2 regions of the Pantoea sp. B65 genome follow, and region 1 is predicted to be linked to the other one. Evidence: predicted binding sites of a transcription regulator. Region 1 holds the regulator's gene; the other holds the start of a gene.

The links. Region 1 encodes CRP, which controls carbon source genes, mostly activating them, when cyclic AMP is high. Its sites were predicted from a motif close to ATGTGANNNNNNTCACAT; they were not measured.
Region 2: the regulator CRP is predicted to act here: its motif matches at 2,774-2,791, upstream of cdd (cytidine deaminase).

The regions. Positions count from the first base shown of each region.
Region 1 covers NZ_JAHXPU010000015.1:471,690-476,521, forward strand. Annotated here, with positions in the region: gene JWF83_RS04985 (YccS/YhfK family putative transporter) at 1-2,073, opposite strand, end outside; gene crp (cAMP-activated global transcriptional regulator CRP) at 2,139-2,771, opposite strand; gene JWF83_RS04995 (OsmC family protein) at 3,082-3,486, shown strand; gene JWF83_RS05000 (DUF943 family protein) at 3,559-4,023, opposite strand; gene JWF83_RS05005 (DUF3289 family protein) at 4,010-4,795, opposite strand.
Region 2 covers NZ_JAHXPU010000039.1:137,030-141,861, forward strand. Annotated here, with positions in the region: gene JWF83_RS18945 (NAD-dependent malic enzyme) at 1-1,581, opposite strand, end outside; gene cdd (cytidine deaminase) at 1,825-2,715, opposite strand; gene JWF83_RS18955 (CidB/LrgB family autolysis modulator) at 2,845-3,537, opposite strand; gene JWF83_RS18960 (CidA/LrgA family protein) at 3,530-3,922, opposite strand; gene metG (methionine--tRNA ligase) at 4,063-4,832, opposite strand, start outside.

The sequences.
Region 1 (4,832 bases):
CGGTTTGCGCAATTTCCTCACCAGCCACTGTCCGTGCTGTGGTCGCTGGCTCCACGCCAGCGATGAGATGGTATGCATTACGCTCAGATGGCCGAGAATGCGCTTTACGTGGCGCTCCATAATGGTCTCCGGCCCCTGCTGCAGTCCCTCCTGCTCTTCCAGAATATTGCTATCCGACCCCGGACCGTCATACTCCAGTCGCTGCTGACAGCGTTGCAGTGCAATCTCGCAGGATTGCAGCCAGCGTTCAGCCAGCGTTGGCGTCAGCATGGTATGTTCACGCGCCAGAATAGTCATGGCGTTAATATGCTCGACGATAAACTGACTGTGCGTTACCCACAGCTTCATATCCGCCAGGTAACGGTCATTAAACCCGGGTTCCTGCATTGCCTGATTGAGCGAGTTAAACAGCGCATTATGGGCCTGATTTACCCGGATACGCTGATAAGCCAGTTTATCCGCGCTGTGTTGACTGCCAAGCAGCATTTGTAATGCATCCTGATAGGCGCCCAGCGCGTCGTGGGCGTTGCGCCGCATTAAGCCGCTCTGCCACTGCGGCCACAGCCAGACCATACCGCCAAAGGCGATCAGGCAACCCATCACCGTATCCATTAAGCGTGGTAGCAGGAACTGCGAGCCATTCAGCGTCAGCAGCTGTAATGAATAGACGGCAGTCACGGTAAAACCGACGGTGGCCCAGCCGTAAAATTTGCGGATAAACAGATAGCTCACTAGGGTAATCACCAGCATCGCCAGTAACACCCAACCTTCCGCCACGCTGAAACGCAAGGTTGCCGCGGCGATGACCAGTCCCGCCAGCGTGCCTAAGGCACGGTGTTGAATACGCACGCGCGTTGCACTGTAGCCATTCTGGCTGACAAACATAATTGTCATCAGGATCCAGTACGGTTTAGGAATATTAAAAAATAGCGCCATCGAGCTGCCAAACATCAGCATGACCGCGAAGCGTCCGGCAGTGCGCAGCGCCGATGATTTGAATGACAGATAGCTTTTCAGCGCCGGGATCAGCGGCAGGCGGCGTTGTCGATCGGCCATCAGGTCGCGTTGATAGAGTGGGCGCTGAGTACGCAGCACCCGTGCAATACGGCTGAAATGGTAATAGCAAAAGTTACCTACCGGGTTATCGCTGTGCTGGCGCGCGATTTTCTCCAGCGCCTGCAATTGCTTCTCCATACTGAAGCGGTCGGGCAGTTTATGGTAAAGGATGTCATCGGCCAGCTGGCGCAAGCGTGCGGCGATCACCTGCGCATTCCAGCGGATGACGGCTTCGGCATGACTCTGCTCCACCAGTTTCTGCACCTCTTCGGGTTGATGCAGACTGACCGAGATATGTTCCTGCAGATCCAGCGCCACCTGAAAGGCGCGCGTCAGGCGTTTATGGTGGTTATCACGGTTGGCCGCCAGCATATGCATCTGCTGATAGCAGGTAGTGATCAGGTCGACAGCTTTCTGCTGACGCGCCAGCAACGGTGGCAGCGCTTTTTCCGGGTCGGTCAGTTTGGTCAGCAGGCTATACTTGGCATCGCAGTAGTCTGCCAGCTCGCGATACAGCAAACTCAGTGACTCGCGCAGCGGCTGCTCTTTCCACAGCCAGAACCAGAACCAGTTAAATACCCCATACCAGATGGTGCCCAGCACATAGAGTAATGGCGGCTGCCACATCGGCATATGACCGGCAAGGCTCAGGGTAAAAATCCCGGCAATCAGTGAGGCTGGCAGCAGGCGGGCATGTAGCGGGCTAATTTCACCGGTGACGCCAAGCAGCATCGCCATAGCAAACAGGATCGCCGGCAACGGGATGCTGTGTTGCGACATCCATTGAATCAGAAAGCTGCTGAGGGCAAACAGGCTGCCACCGATAATCAGACGCTTGAAAAAGCGTTTATGGGGGGTATCAAGACCAGCAATATTGCAGCAGGCAGGCACTAACGAAAACAGTAAACCCTGTTGTAAACCGCCAAGCAGCAGACCAACCGCCACAGGTAAGCACAGCACCAGCGTTTGCCGCAGCGCGTAGTTTACTTCCGGGTGATAGATAATTCTCCGCCACATCAGATGATCACAACATAAAAAAACGGCGCGATCGCGACTGCATCACGCCGTGGTTTCAGGCTGGCTTAACGAGTGCCATACACGACAATAGTTTTGCCGTGTGCGGAAATCAGGTTCTGATCTTCCAGCATTTTCAGAATACGACCGACGGTTTCACGTGAACAGCCAACGATCTGGCCGATTTCCTGACGGGTGATTTTAATCTGCATCCCATCCGGGTGAGTCATCGCATCCGGCTGTTTCGCCAGATTAAGCAGGGTTTGTGCGATGCGGCCAGTGACATCAAGGAAAGCTAAATTGCCGACTTTCTCTGAGGTTACCTGCAGACGGCGAGCCATCTGAGAGGAGAGACGCATCAAAATATCCGGGTTAACCTGAATCAGCTGACGGAATTTTTTATAAGAAATTTCAGCCACTTCACAGGCAGTTTTTGCCCGCACCCAGGCACTACGTTCCTGACCCTCTTCAAACAGGCCAAGTTCGCCGATGAAGTCTCCCTGGTTAAGATAGGAGAGGATCATCTCTTTGCCTTCTTCATCCTTGATCAGCACAGCTACAGCGCCTTTTACGATGTAGTAGAGCGTTTCAGCCTTTTCACCTTGGTGAATCAGCGTACTTTTGGATGGATATTTGTGAATATGGCAATGTGACAGGAACCATTCGAGAGTAGGGTCTGTTTGCGGTTTGCCGAGAACCATTCGCTTTTATCCTCTGTTGTAATCGTGCCCTAAAAACAGGGGGATTCGTTCCCTGCAGGCGTTGAAATATTCAAGCGTTTTCCCATCAGGAAAGTTGTCCGGGCTTCTGTTCAGAGCTTAGCTCATAATGTCGTCCCGCTTCCGTCGTGCTTATCGATGCCGACGAAAATATTACAGCTTTGTTTGTAGCACAGCTTGCAGCAAGTGTCTCCTGTTGTCTCGCTTCAGCATGATGTGAATCGCTCGCCGTTGCCGTTTTTCCGCTTACAGCGTACTCTGAAGTTAACTGAATGAATTAGGGGATAATGTTATGCAGGCGCGAGTTAAGTGGGTAGAAGGGCTAACATTTTTAGGAGAATCCGCATCCGGTCACCAGGTGCTGATGGACGGCAATTCCGGTGATAAAGCGCCAAGTCCGATGGAAATGGTATTGATGGCGGCGGGGGGCTGCAGCGCAATTGATGTGGTTTCCATTCTGCAGAAAGGGCGTAACGATGTGACGGACTGCGAAGTGAAACTGACTTCTGCCCGTCGTGAAGAGGCGCCGCGCATTTTTACCCATATCAACCTGCATTTTGTGGTCAGCGGGAAAGCATTATCCGACAAAGCAGTCGCGCGCGCCGTTGATCTGTCCGCGGAGAAGTACTGCTCGGTGGCGATTATGCTGGGCAAAGGCGTCGAGATTACTCACAGCTACGAGGTTATCGCGCTGTAAGCTGTTCTCCAGGCCCTGCGAAGTGAACAGGACCTTCTTCAGGTCCTGTTGCGTTCAGATGCTGTCCGCAGGCTAGCGAAGCTTTCGGATAGCGCCACTTTTATTGTCTTTGATATATTTATTATCCCAGTTATTCAGGAGATAAATAGTTTCATCTGTATATTTTGAAAACCAAATGGTCATTGGTTGATTATCCTTAGCTATACAGTTGTCCTTACTTTGCATATCGTCAAAACACAACAAGTCACTATCCTGGGCTGTCCCTGAATCAGACCTATACTTCCCAATCCAAAAGTTTATGGCATAGCCATTTTCATCAACAGGGATATGGAATAGCTGTTTAAAATGTGGCTTATTATTTTCCCACCATTGAATTTTTCTTCGATCGGTGAATGGAAGATTTTTAACAATAATGTAGTAGCTCCTGATGTCACTTTTGTAATGTACGTCAATGATTTTAGTCGGTAGTATCAGCCACCAAGTGAGCATACCTGTTGAGATACTCACTGTCATAATCAGCCATTTAAATTTTGTCAAAACGGCTGCCCTCAATAGTTTTTATTGTATTCATCTCACTGATAAACGGGCGAAAGCCATAACCCTCCCAGCGTTGCAGAACAAACCAGATGCGGAAAATACGGAACTGACGGTATAATCGGTGAATAATATCACTGTCATCAAGACCGAAGTGATCCTGTATGCGGTATTGCAATTTTGCATGGTAGCGATCACCATTAATTCCCAGTGACTCAAGAGTGATGTGTGTTGCCCAGGTGTCATGCACACTAATAGTTAGCCCATTAATATTATCTATCCAGCGGTTAAATTTTGGTAAATATGATGCATTTATAGCTACGCCGAATTGATTGAAATTGTCTCGGGGATAATATTTTTTATCCCAATGTGAATGTGAAATGATAGTTTCTCTGATTTTATTTAATGAGTTGTTTATTGAGAGGTGTTCGGCAAGCGCTTTGTTCAATAAATAATCGGTAAATTTTTCACCATTACAAAATTGCATATGATTAATCATTTTGCGGATAATCGGTTGATACTCACCGATAAAAGAGAATGTATCGGATAACTGGCGAAATTCCTCAAATAGAACGCGCGCACTATGATCGCGATCTTTATAAGTAAAAGGATTAATGCGGGTCGAAATATCCCTTAATCCGAAGTGCTGTTGCAGACAGTGCTGCGACAGATCGCCATAGCGCATATCGGCTGCATAATAGTCATCCATCTTTTTTTGCGTGGCAAACAGACGGGTGGGAAGCCGCAGGGATTGCGCTTGTTGCTGGTTATTCATAAATAACATCCTGTTTTTATGATTCGTCCATAGTTGG
Region 2 (4,832 bases), on a different contig from region 1:
ACCGACCGCCATCGCAATCAGCTTGGAAACCCCCTGAATATCTTTGATTTCCGGCAGTACCGCGCCAACGCCATCATTTGCCAGCGGCGAGCATTCGGCCAGCGTACGGCTTGCCGCCATTAACATACTGTCGGTCACCCGGCTGGCGCCTGATGCGATTACGCCGAGGCCAATGCCCGGGAAGATGTAGGAGTTGTTGCACTGCGCAATCGGCCAGGTTACCCCTTTCAAGGTCACCGGCGCGAAGGGGCTGCCGGTGGCAACCAGTGCGGCGCCGTCGGTCCAGGTCAGAATATCCTGCGGCGTCGCTTCCACCCGCGAGGTGGGGTTAGACAGCGGCATGACAATCGGACGCGGACAGTGTTTATGCATCTCGCGAATAATCTCTTCGCTAAACAGCCCTGGCTGCCCGGATACGCCAATCAAAATATCCGGCTTCGCATTACGTACCACTTCCAGCAGCGACAGTGAGTCCGAGCTGATATCCCAGTGGGCCAGACGTTCGCTTTTCTGCACCAGCTTGCTCTGGAAGTTGAGCAGATTTGGCAGTTTGTCGGTCAGCAGGCCAAAACGATCCACCATAAACACCCGGGCGCGAGCTTCTTCTTCGCTCAGGCCTTCAGATTTCATCTGGGCGATAATCTGCTCGGCGATACCACAACCGGCGGAACCGGCGCCAAGGAATACCACATTCTGATCGCATAATTTGCTGCCGGCGGCGCGGCTGGCGGCAATCAGTGTCCCCAGCGTGACCGCTGCGGTACCCTGGATATCGTCGTTAAAGCAGCACACTTCATCACGATAGCGTTCCAGCAATGGCATGGCATTCTTTTGCGCAAAGTCTTCAAACTGCAGCAGCACATCTGGCCAGCGGCTTTTCACTGCCTGAATAAACTCGTTAACGAAGGAATCATACTCGGCGCCGGTAATACGTGGATGGCGCCAGCCCATATAGAGCGGATCGTTTAGCAGCTGCTGGTTGTTGGTGCCGACATCCAGTACCACCGGCAGGGTGTAGGCCGGGCTGATACCCCCACAGGCGGTGTACAGCGACAGCTTACCAATAGGAATGCCCATACCGCCGATACCCTGATCGCCCAGGCCCAGAATACGTTCGCCATCGGTAACCACAATCACTTTGACGTTCTGTTTGGTGGCATTCTGCAGCATATCTTCGATATTGGCGCGGTTCGGGTAGGAGATAAACAGTCCGCGCGCGCGGCGGTAGATTTCAGAGAAGTGCTCACAGGCAGCGCCGACCGTCGGCGTGTAGATCACTGGCATCATCTCTTCGAGATGGTTGTCCAGCAAACGATAGAAGAGTGTTTCGTTGGTATCCTGGATGTTGCGCAGGTAGACGTGTTTATTGTTATTGTCTTTAAAGTTCTGGAACTGACGCCAGGCACGTTCTGCCTGTTCTTCAATGCTCTCCACGGTTTCAGGTAACAGCCCGTTCAGGTTGAAGTCATTACGTTCTTCGATAGAGAATGCGCTGCCTTTATTCAGCAGCGGAAACTCTAACAAAATAGGCCCGGCGTAAGGAATATATAGCGGTCTTTTACTCTCGTACTCGAGTTCCATGCAAATCTGCTCCAGGCTACTTTACTTGCCATCCTGAACTTGGGCAGTGGCGAAATCCTCAGGTACTTATCTACGCTGCGGTTTCTGCGCGCTGGCCGCATTCAATCTGACTGCGACAGTAACGCCTTAATCTTGTGAATTATTGTGTGAATCAGGATCCTAAGAGAATTGGTACAGAAGTACAGCTTTTGTTAATAAAGTTACAACAAAAGCTGCGATCTTTGTCAAAGAAATGAAGAAAGGCTATGCCCTTTGCAGGGAAATTGAGCGGAAATCATCGCAACCCAGTGCCTTTAGCGTGGCAGCAGTCGCCTGGTGTTGCGTTAGTTTAGCGCCGGTACTTTCTGCCAGCACCGCGCGTTTAATCTGCTTACAGTCATCTCCATGCATATTGAGCAGCACCAGCGCTGCCTGCAGTGGCGGCAGGCTCGGGTTAAACGCGGCATTTTCGGCATAGCGACCGGCAAAGATGTTTCCGCTGCGGGTTTCCAGCGCGACACCGCTGTGGGCCTGGCTGTATGGCGCATGGCTGTGGCTGGCAGCGGCAATCGCCTGCTGTTCCAGCGTATCACCATGGCAAATATAGCCATGATCCACCGGGTCGAGCAGCAGTGTTTCAATCGCCAAATCACGCGGGCCAAAGGCATACGGCAGATAATCACCCAGCGTGGCCGGCTCACGTTCAGGCAAATAGATACGTAGCGCAGTGCCGCTGTTCAGCTCATTCATAAACTGGCGACAGTGGCCGCAGGGAGAATAATTCACCGTTATCGCCGCCAGCGCCGTTTCACCTTTCAGCCAGGCATGGGTCACCGCACTCTGTTCGGCATGCACGGTCTGCTGCATGGTGGCTGCGACAAACTCCATATTGGCGCCGAAATACCAGCTGCCGCTTTGTCCGCGCGCCACGGCACCGACGTTAAAACTGGAAAGCGGTGCAACCGCGCAGGCTGCCGCCAGCGGCAGCAGAGCGAACGCCAGCGCATCATCATCCAGCGCGGTCTGCTGTTTAATCGCGGCGAGCTGCTGCGGGTTGAAGCTGGCGCTAAAGTCGTGTGCCGTCAGCAGCGGGCGAAGGGCGGCCTGTAATTCAGGCGTCAGGGCTGCAAAGGCGGTGTGAAAACGTGGATGCATTGAGTGCCTCTCATTGGCGTCGTTGGCCACCGATTTTACGGTGCAATCAGCCGGTTATATGTGATCTGAGTCTCTCTATCAATGCAATCCATGAAAGTTAATGTGAATCTGCGCGATCTCTCGCAAGCTTTAACCAAACATTCTCAGCAGCAGCGGAAAAATAAAGGGGGCGAGTAGCGAAGTGATAATACCGCAAATCACCAGCGCCAGAGAGCTGAATGCTCCCTCCTGAAAATCGATCTCAACACAGCGCGCGGTGCCAAGGGCATGTGAGGCATTGCCAATCGCCAGCCCACGTGCGGCTTTGCTGTGTACCTGCAACAGATTTAATAGCATATGACCGAATATCGCCCCGAGTAAGCCGGCGAGTAGCACACAGATGGCGCTGATCGCCGGAATGCCATGCAGCGAAGCGGATATCGCCATCGCAATCGGGGTGGTAACCGATTTCGGCAGCAGCGTGGCGGCGATTTCCGGTGTCGCCCCCATCCACAGGGCAATAGCGGTGCCGGAGATCATTGCGGTGAGGCTGCCGATAAAGCAGACGCCAATAATCGATTTCCAGCGCGCGCGGATCTGATGGATCTGTTCATATAGCGGCAGCGCCAGCGCCACTACCGCCGGTTGCAGGAGCTGATTGAGTATTGCACTGCCGGCGAAATAGCGCGCGTACGGCATATTGATCAGCAGCAGAATCGGAATAATCGCCACCACCGAGACCAGTAGCGGATTAAGCAGTGAGATTTTAACTTTCGCCGCCAGCCGACGTGCAGCGAAAAAAACCGCCAGCGTCAGCGGTAGAGACCACCAGAAATCAATCATGGTTGCTCTCCCTGCTCAGCGCTTTCTCATGCATGCGTTGCGAAGTGAAACCGACCACCAGCAGTACGATCAGGGTACTGACCACGCATGAGACCACAATCGGGCCAAACTGCGCGCTGAGAATATCGGTGTAGTTGATAACGCCAACGCTAATCGGCACAAACAGCAACGCCATATAGCGAATCAGCAAGTGACAGCCGGGTTTGACCCATTTCACCGGCAGAATTTGCGATGCCAGTAGGGCGAAGAGGATTAGCATGCCAAGAATACTTCCGGGGATGGTGATTGGCAGCAGGGCAGAAATAGCGATTCCGGCATATAAGCACAGATAAATAATGGCGAAGGCACGAAGATAACGCCAGCAGACAGATAGTACGCTGAGCATGACAGGCTCCTGTTTTATAAGCCTTCATCATACGATGAAATATCCTGGTGTGCTACCGATCACAGTTTATAAGCATGATTACCGGCGGTGCAAACCACTGCAGAGGCGGCAGAGCAGCAAGGCCGCCCCTGCAGTGCGGTTTATTTCACCTGCATACCGGGTTGTGCGCCGCTGTCCGGGCTTAGCAGGAAGATATCTTTACCGCCAGGACCTGCCGCCATCACCATCCCTTCGGAAATACCGAAACGCATTTTGCGTGGCGCGAGGTTAGCCACCATCACCGTCAGGCGGCCTTCCAGCAGCGACGGGTCCGGATAAGCGGAACGAATGCCGGAGAATACCTGACGGGTCTCACCGCCTAAATCCAGCGACAGACGCAGCAGCTTGTCAGAACCTTCAACAAATTCCGCTTTCTGGATCAGCGCAATACGCATATCGACTTTGGCAAAATCATCGAAACTGATGGTGTCCTGCAGCGGATCGTCCGCCAGCGGGCCGGTCAGCGCCGGTTTGGCTGCGGCGGCATCTTCCTTTGACGCTTCAATCAGGCCGTTAACTTTATCCATTTCGATCCGGCTGTACAGCGCCTTAAAGGTGGCGATCTGGTGATCCAGCAGCGGCTGATGGATACCTTCCCAGCTCAGTTCCACATTGAGGAACGCTTCAACACGCTCCGCCAGTGATGGCACCACCGGTTTCAGCCAGCTCATCAGTACGCGGAACAGGTTGATACCCATGGAGCAGATCGCCTGCAGATCGGCATCGCGCCCTTCCTGTTTTGCCACTACCCACGGCGCCTGCTCGTCAACATAACGGTTGGCCAGATCGGCCAGCGCCATAATTTCACGGATGGCGCGGCTGAATTCACGGCTGTTCCAGGCTTCGCCAATGCTTGCTGCGGCATCGGTAA